DNA from 2 places in the Variovorax sp. YR752 genome. Region 1 is predicted to be linked to the other one. Evidence: predicted binding sites of a transcription regulator. Region 1 holds the regulator's gene; the other holds the start of a gene.
The links. Region 1 encodes NrdR, which represses ribonucleotide reductase genes. Its sites were predicted from a motif close to CACNANATNTNGTG; they were not measured.
Positions count from the first base shown of each region.

Region 2: a site for NrdR is predicted at 1,411-1,424, ahead of AAG801_RS18415 (ribonucleoside-diphosphate reductase subunit alpha). Genes of this name have one in related genera too.

Region 1 covers NZ_CALRZC010000002.1:30,353-33,706, reverse strand. The annotation lists gene AAG801_RS00635 (lytic transglycosylase domain-containing protein) at 1-25, shown strand, start outside; ZMP/ZTP riboswitch at 53-174, shown strand; gene glyA (serine hydroxymethyltransferase) at 230-1,480, shown strand; gene nrdR (transcriptional regulator NrdR) at 1,501-1,944, shown strand; gene AAG801_RS00620 (GspH/FimT family pseudopilin) at 2,086-2,640, shown strand; gene AAG801_RS00615 (type IV pilin protein) at 2,681-3,136, shown strand; gene AAG801_RS00610 (prepilin-type N-terminal cleavage/methylation domain-containing protein) at 3,150-3,354, shown strand, end outside.
Region 2 covers NZ_CALRZC010000073.1:5,374-8,727, reverse strand. The annotation lists gene AAG801_RS18425 (sigma-54 dependent transcriptional regulator) at 1-554, shown strand, start outside; gene ampD (1,6-anhydro-N-acetylmuramyl-L-alanine amidase AmpD) at 541-1,158, shown strand; gene AAG801_RS18415 (ribonucleoside-diphosphate reductase subunit alpha) at 1,507-3,354, shown strand, end outside.

The DNA.
Region 1 (3,354 bases):
CGAACAGGTGGCGTGGCTGCGCTGACCGGCCCGGCGCGCCTCCGCTAAACTCCCGCCACCGCGCGACTGGCGATGCGGCCCCTCCCCGGGGCCTGAGGTGGTGTACCACCGGGAAGCGCGGTCGGCGCCCGACAATTGCGGGCGTCGCATCAGCCGTTCGCCTGGGCAGCCCTGCGGTCGCATCGCGTGCGGCCTGCGCCGGGATCCTCTGCTGTCAAGGACTGCCGTCATGTTCGACCGTACCGCTTCCACCGTTGCCAACGTCGACCCCGAGATCTGGGTCGCCATCCAGCGCGAGAACCAGCGCCAGGAAGACCACATCGAGCTGATCGCCTCGGAGAACTACGCCTCGCCGGCGGTGATGGCCGCGCAGGGCTCGCAGCTCACCAACAAGTACGCCGAGGGCTACCCGGGCAAGCGCTACTACGGCGGCTGCGAGAACGTCGACGTGGTCGAGCAACTGGCCATCGAGCGTGCGAAGCAACTGTTCGGCGCCGAGTTCGCCAACGTGCAGCCGAACTCCGGCTCGCAGGCCAACCAGGGCGTGTTCTTCGGCCTGCTGCAGCCGGGCGACACCATCATGGGCATGAGCCTGGCCGAAGGCGGCCATCTGACCCACGGCATGCCGCTGAACATGAGCGGCAAGTGGTTCAAGGTGGTGAGCTACGGCCTGAACGCCAAGGAAGAGATCGACTACGACGCGATGGAGCGGCTCGCGCACGAGCACAAGCCGAAGCTGATCATCGCCGGCGCCTCGGCCTACGCGCTGCGCATCGACTTCGAGCGCTTCGCGAAGGTGGCCAAGGCCATCGGCGCCTACTTCATGGTCGACATGGCGCACTACGCCGGCCTGATCGCCGCGGGCGTGTACCCGAATCCGGTGCCCTTCGCCGACGTCGTCACCTCGACCACCCACAAGACGCTGCGCGGCCCGCGCGGCGGCCTGATCCTGATGCGCGGCGAGGAGATCGCCAAGAAGGTCAACAGCGCGATCTTCCCCGGCATCCAGGGCGGCCCGCTGATGCATGTGATCGCCGGCAAGGCGGTGGCCTTCAAGGAGGCGCTGTCGCCCGAGTTCAAGGTCTACCAGCAGCAGGTGGTGAAGAACGCCGCGGCGATGGCCGAGACGCTGGTGCAGCGCGGCCTGCGCATCGTCAGCGGCCGCACCGAGAGCCACGTGATGCTGGTCGACCTGCGCCCCAAGGGCCTGACCGGCAAGGAGGCCGAAGGCATCCTTGGCGCGGCGCACATGACCTGCAACAAGAACGGCATCCCGAACGACCCGCAGAAGCCGATGGTGACCAGCGGCATCCGCCTCGGCTCGCCGGCGATGACCACGCGCGGCTTCAAGGAAGAGCAGGCGCGCATGACCGCCAGCCTGATCGCCGACGTGCTCGACAAGCCGCACGACGAGGCGAACATCGCCGCGGTGCGTGCCAAGGTCGCGGCGCTGACGCGCGACTTCCCCGTCTACCGCTGACACGGCCGCCGGCCGCTGGCATGCGCTGCCCCTTCTGCAGCCACGACGAGACCCAGGTCGTCGAGACGCGCGAGTCCGACGAAGGCGACGTGGTGCGCCGGCGGCGGCGCTGCCAGCACTGCGACAAGCGCTTCACCACCTACGAGCGGGCCGAGATCGCGCTGCCCTCCGTCGTCAAGAAGGACGGCACGCGCGCCGAGTTCGAACTCGCCAAGCTGCGCGCCTCGATGGCGCTGGCGCTGCGCAAGCGGCCGGTCAGCGTCGAGCAGATCGACGCCGCGGTCGAGCGCATCCAGGACAAGCTGCTCAACAGCGGCGCCAAGGAAGTCAGCTCCACCCGGCTGGGGGAGCTGGTGATGCGCGAGCTCAAGCGCATCGACAAGGTCGCCTACGTGCGCTTCGCGTCCGTCTACCGCTCCTTCGAGGACGTGGACGAGTTCCGGCAGCTCATCAGAGACATTTGAGGCTGCCCCGCTGACCCTCCCCCGAGCGGGGGACACCGCAGCGGGCGCACCGCTGCGAGGCCTGCAGGCCCGCCCCTGCGTGGGACGCGCGCCGACGCTGCGATTCCTAGAGTCTGTGCATCGCCACTCGCGGAGCACAGCATGGAACCCCACCGCCCACAGCACGGCCAACACGACCAGCACGGCCAGCACGGCCTGACGCTCGTCGAAGCCGCGGTCGTCCTCGCCATCGTCGCGATCACGACCACCTCGGCCGCTCCCGGCTTCCAGCGGCTGATCGACCGCTACCGGCTCGACGCCGCCGCCACGCAGTTCGCCGCCGACCTGCAGCTCGCCCGCAACGAAAGCATCGCGCGCAACCGCGTGGTGCGGCTGAGCTGGCACGCCGCCTCCGCCTGCTACCTGCTTCACACCGGCCCGGCCGAGGCCTGCGGCTGCGATGCCGACGGCCAGGCGCACTGCACGCCCGGCAGCACGCCGATCCGCAGCGTGGCCTGGGGTTCCGGCGCACGGGTTTCGCTGCAGTCGAACACCGCGTCGATCGCCTTCGACCCGCTGCACGGCACAGCGACGCCCACCGCGACCTGGCGCATCGCCCTGGGCGATGGCCGCGCGATCCACCACGTGATCAACGTCATGGGCCGCGTGCGCAGCTGCTCGCCGCTGGCCGGCGTGGCGGGCTATCACCCCTGCTGAAGCGCCCACCGAACCCCAGTCGAACCGAGGAGGAACCGCCATGACCCGTCAGACCCCGAACGCACGCCGCGCCGCCCGCGGCTTCACGCTGATCGAGATCCTGAGCGTGCTGGGCATCGCCAGCGTGCTGTCCAGCATCGCCTGGCCGAGCTTCCAGAGCAGCCTGCACAAGGCACGCCGCGCCGATGCGCTGGTGGCCGTGGCGCAGGTGCAGATCGCGCAGGAGCGAAGCTACGCCAACCGCCGCCGCTATGCCGGCCTGGCCGAACTGCGCACGGCCGACCGCTCCAGTGCCGGGCACTACCTGCTCGAGATGCAGTCGGCCGACGAACGCGGCTACGAGCTGATGGCCCGCGCGACCGGCTCGCAGGCGGGCGATGTGCGGTGCCGGGTGCTGAAACTGAGCGTCATCGACGGCACGCCGACCCTCCGCTCCGGCGAGGACGATCGTGTGGCCAACGATGCAGCAGCGAACCGCCGCTGCTGGGGCCTCTGAGCGGAGCGCCACCATGCACACGCAGCAGAAGGGTCTCTCGCTCGTCGAGCTGATGATCGGCCTGGCGCTGGGCCTGTTCATCAGCGCTGCCGGCCTGTCGCCGCTGGCGGGCCAGTGGCGCGAACACCGCAGCGCCACCGCCGCGATGCGCCTGATGCAGGAACTGCGCAGCGCTGCCGACATCATCGCCCGCGACCTGCGCCGCGCCGGCCACTGGG
Region 2 (3,354 bases), on a different contig from region 1:
TGATCGAGATCGCGGTGCCCGCGCTGCGCGAGCGCCGCGAAGACCTGCCCGCGCTGTGCACCGCGCTGCTCGCGCGCATCGCGCAAGACGGCGGCCTGCCGGCGCCGCGCCTGTCCGACGCGCTGCTGCAGCGCCTGGCCCAGCACCCGCTCGACGGCAACGTGCGCGAGCTCGAGAACCTGCTGCACCGCGCCGTGGCGCTGAACGACGGCGACGAGCTGCAGATCGACCTGATGGGTGCGATGACGCCGATGCCGGCCGCGCCGCGCGGCGAATCCGCTGAAGCGCCAGCCGCCGTTGCGGTGTCTGCGGCCCCCGCGCCGGCGGCCGAACCCAAGCCCGCGCCGCCGCCGCTGCCTTCCGATCTGCAGGCCTGGCTCGACCAGCAGGAGCGCGAGATCCTCGTGCGCGCGCTGCACGAAAGCGGCTTCAACCGCACGGCCGCCGCCGCGCGGCTCGGCATGAGCCTGCGCCAGATCCGCTACCGCATCGCGCGCCTGGGCATCTCCACGCCCAACGGCGACGACGGCGCCACCGCGCATGCCGACGACTGACGACGCCGTCACCCCACCGGCCGGCGACGACAGACTCTGGCGCGCCGGCTGGTACCGCTTCGCCAAGGCCCTGCCCTCGCCCAACTTCGGCTCGCGCCCCGTCGGCGCGCAGACCGACCTGATCGTGCTGCATTCGATCAGCCTGCCGCCGGGCGAGTACGGCGGCGACGCCGTGCAGCAGCTCTTCACCAACCGGCTCGACTGGGACGCGCACCCGTACTTCCAGTCGATCCGCGGGCTCGAGGTGTCGTCGCATTTCTATGTGCGGCGCAACGGCGAGCTGTGGCAGTTCGTGAGCTGCGAGGACCGCGCCTGGCATGCCGGCGTGTCGTCGTGGCGCGGGCGCAGCAACTGCAACGACGACTCCGTCGGCATCGAGCTCGAAGGCCTCGAGGGCGAGCGCTTCGAAGAGGCGCAGTACGAAACGCTGGCCAGCCTCTGCGCCGCGCTCGCGCAGCACTACGCCATCGCCCACATCGCCGGCCACGAGCACATCGCGCCCGGCCGCAAGCAAGACCCCGGCGCCGGTTTCGACTGGCGCGTGCTGCGCGAACAGCTCGGCTGGAGTCCACAAATGTTTCCCGCGCAGGTGGTGGCGCGCTAATTTTTTCAATCGCGTGGCGCCTCGTGATGCGGCGCTCTCGCAGCGCAGCAATTCGATGAGTGCAAGCGCGCAGCGCAGCAACCATGCGGCCTGCAGGCCCAAATCGTCTTGCAAGCCGCGCCCAGCGTGGGTTGCGCCACCATGGTCCAGTATTCATGCGGCATCGCTGGTGATGCGCTGAGTCCTGCGCAATTCCTGCCGAGTTGCGTTTACAAGAAAACACTACCTGTAGTGGCTTGTGGGGCACCGACACCCTAGATATAGTGTCTTCCCGTTCGGCAACAACGCCGACGCAAGGCCCGCGAGGCCTTGCCAACCAACAAGAATTGCACAACCGAGAGGAAGCGAATGCAAACTGCACTGAACACCCCGTCGACCCCCCGCGCCGTCCCCGCGACGCCGCAGCAGCAACAAGACACTGCGGGCTCGCCCACCGGTCAGAACCTCGCCCACTACCAGATCATTCGACGCAACGGCGCCGTGGTTCCGTTCGAACCGAACAAGATCGCCATCGCGATGATGAAGGCCTTCCTGGCCGTGCACGGCACCCAGGGCGCGGCCTCGGCCAGCGTGCGCGAGACGGTCGACGTGCTCACGCAAGGCGTGATCCGCGCCATGGTGCGCTCGCGTCCGGGCGGCGGCACCTTCCACATCGAAGACGTGCAAGACCAGGTCGAGCTCGGCCTGATGCGCGGCGGCCACCATGAAATCGCACGTGCCTACGTGCTGTACCGCGAACGCCGCACGCAGGAGCGTTCGAAGCAAGTCGAGCAAGACCTGCCCGCCGCACCGGTGCTGCACGTGCTCGACAACGGCGAGCGCGTGGCGCTCGACCTGAACGAGCTCAAGGGCCTGATCGAATCGGCCTGCGAAAACCTGGGCGACAGCATCACCGCCGCGCCGATCCAGGCCGAGACGATGCGCAACCTGTACGACGGCGTGCCGCTCGACGAGGTCTACAAGGCCTCGATCCTGGCGGCCCGCACGCTGATCGAAAAAGACCCCGACTACACCTTCGCCACCGCGCGCCTGCTGCTGCACACGATCTTCAAGGAGATCATCGGCCGCGAAGTGATGCCGGCCGACCGTGCCACCGCCTACGCCGACTACTTCCCGCAGTTCATCAAGAAGGGCGTGGACAACGAACTGCTCGACGAGAAGCTGCTGCAGTACGACCTGCCCCGCCTGGGCGCCGCCCTGAAGGCCGAGCGCGACAACCAGTTCGACTACCTCGGCCTGCAGACGCTGTACGACCGCTACTTCCTGCACGTGCGCAAGTCGCGCATCGAGCTGCCGCAGGCTTTCTTCATGCGCGTGGCCATGGGCCTGTCGCTGAACGAAATCGACCGCGAAGCCCGCGCCATCGAGTTCTATGAAGTGCTGTCGTCGTTCGACTTCATGTCGAGCACGCCCACGCTGTTCAACGCCGGCACGCTGCGCTCGCAACTGTCCAGCTGCTACCTGACCACCGTGCCCGACGACCTGGACGGCATCTACGAGTCGATCAAGGAAAACGCGCTGCTGTCGAAGTTCGCCGGCGGCCTGGGCAACGACTGGACCCGCGTGCGCGCACTGGGCAGCCACATCAAGGGCACCAACGGCGAATCGCAAGGCGTCGTGCCGTTCCTGAAGGTGGTGAACGACACGGCCGTGGCCGTGAACCAGGGCGGCAAGCGCAAGGGCGCCGTCTGCACGTACCTGGAAACCTGGCACCTCGACATCGAGGAGTTCCTGGAGCTGCGCAAGAACACCGGCGACGACCGCCGCCGCACGCACGACATGAACACCGCCAACTGGATCCCCGACCTCTTCATGCGCCGCGTGATGGAAAAGGGCACCTGGACGCTGTTCTCGCCCTCCAACGTGCCTGACCTGCACGACCTGTTCGGCGCCGACTTCGAAAAGGCTTACGTCGCCTACGAAGAAAAGGCCGCCCGCGGTGAGATCAAGCCCGCCCGCACGCTCCAGGCGTCGGACCTGTGGCGCAAGATGCTCACGATGCTGTTCGAGACCGGCCATCCCTGGATCACGTTCAAGGACGCCTGCAACGTGCGCTCGCCGCAGCAGCACGCCGGCGTGGTTCACTCGTCGAACCTGTGCACCGAGATCACGCTGAACACCAGCGACACCGAAACCGCCGTGTGCAACCTGGGTTCGGTGAACCTGCTGCAGCATCTGAAGGACGGCAAGGTCGAC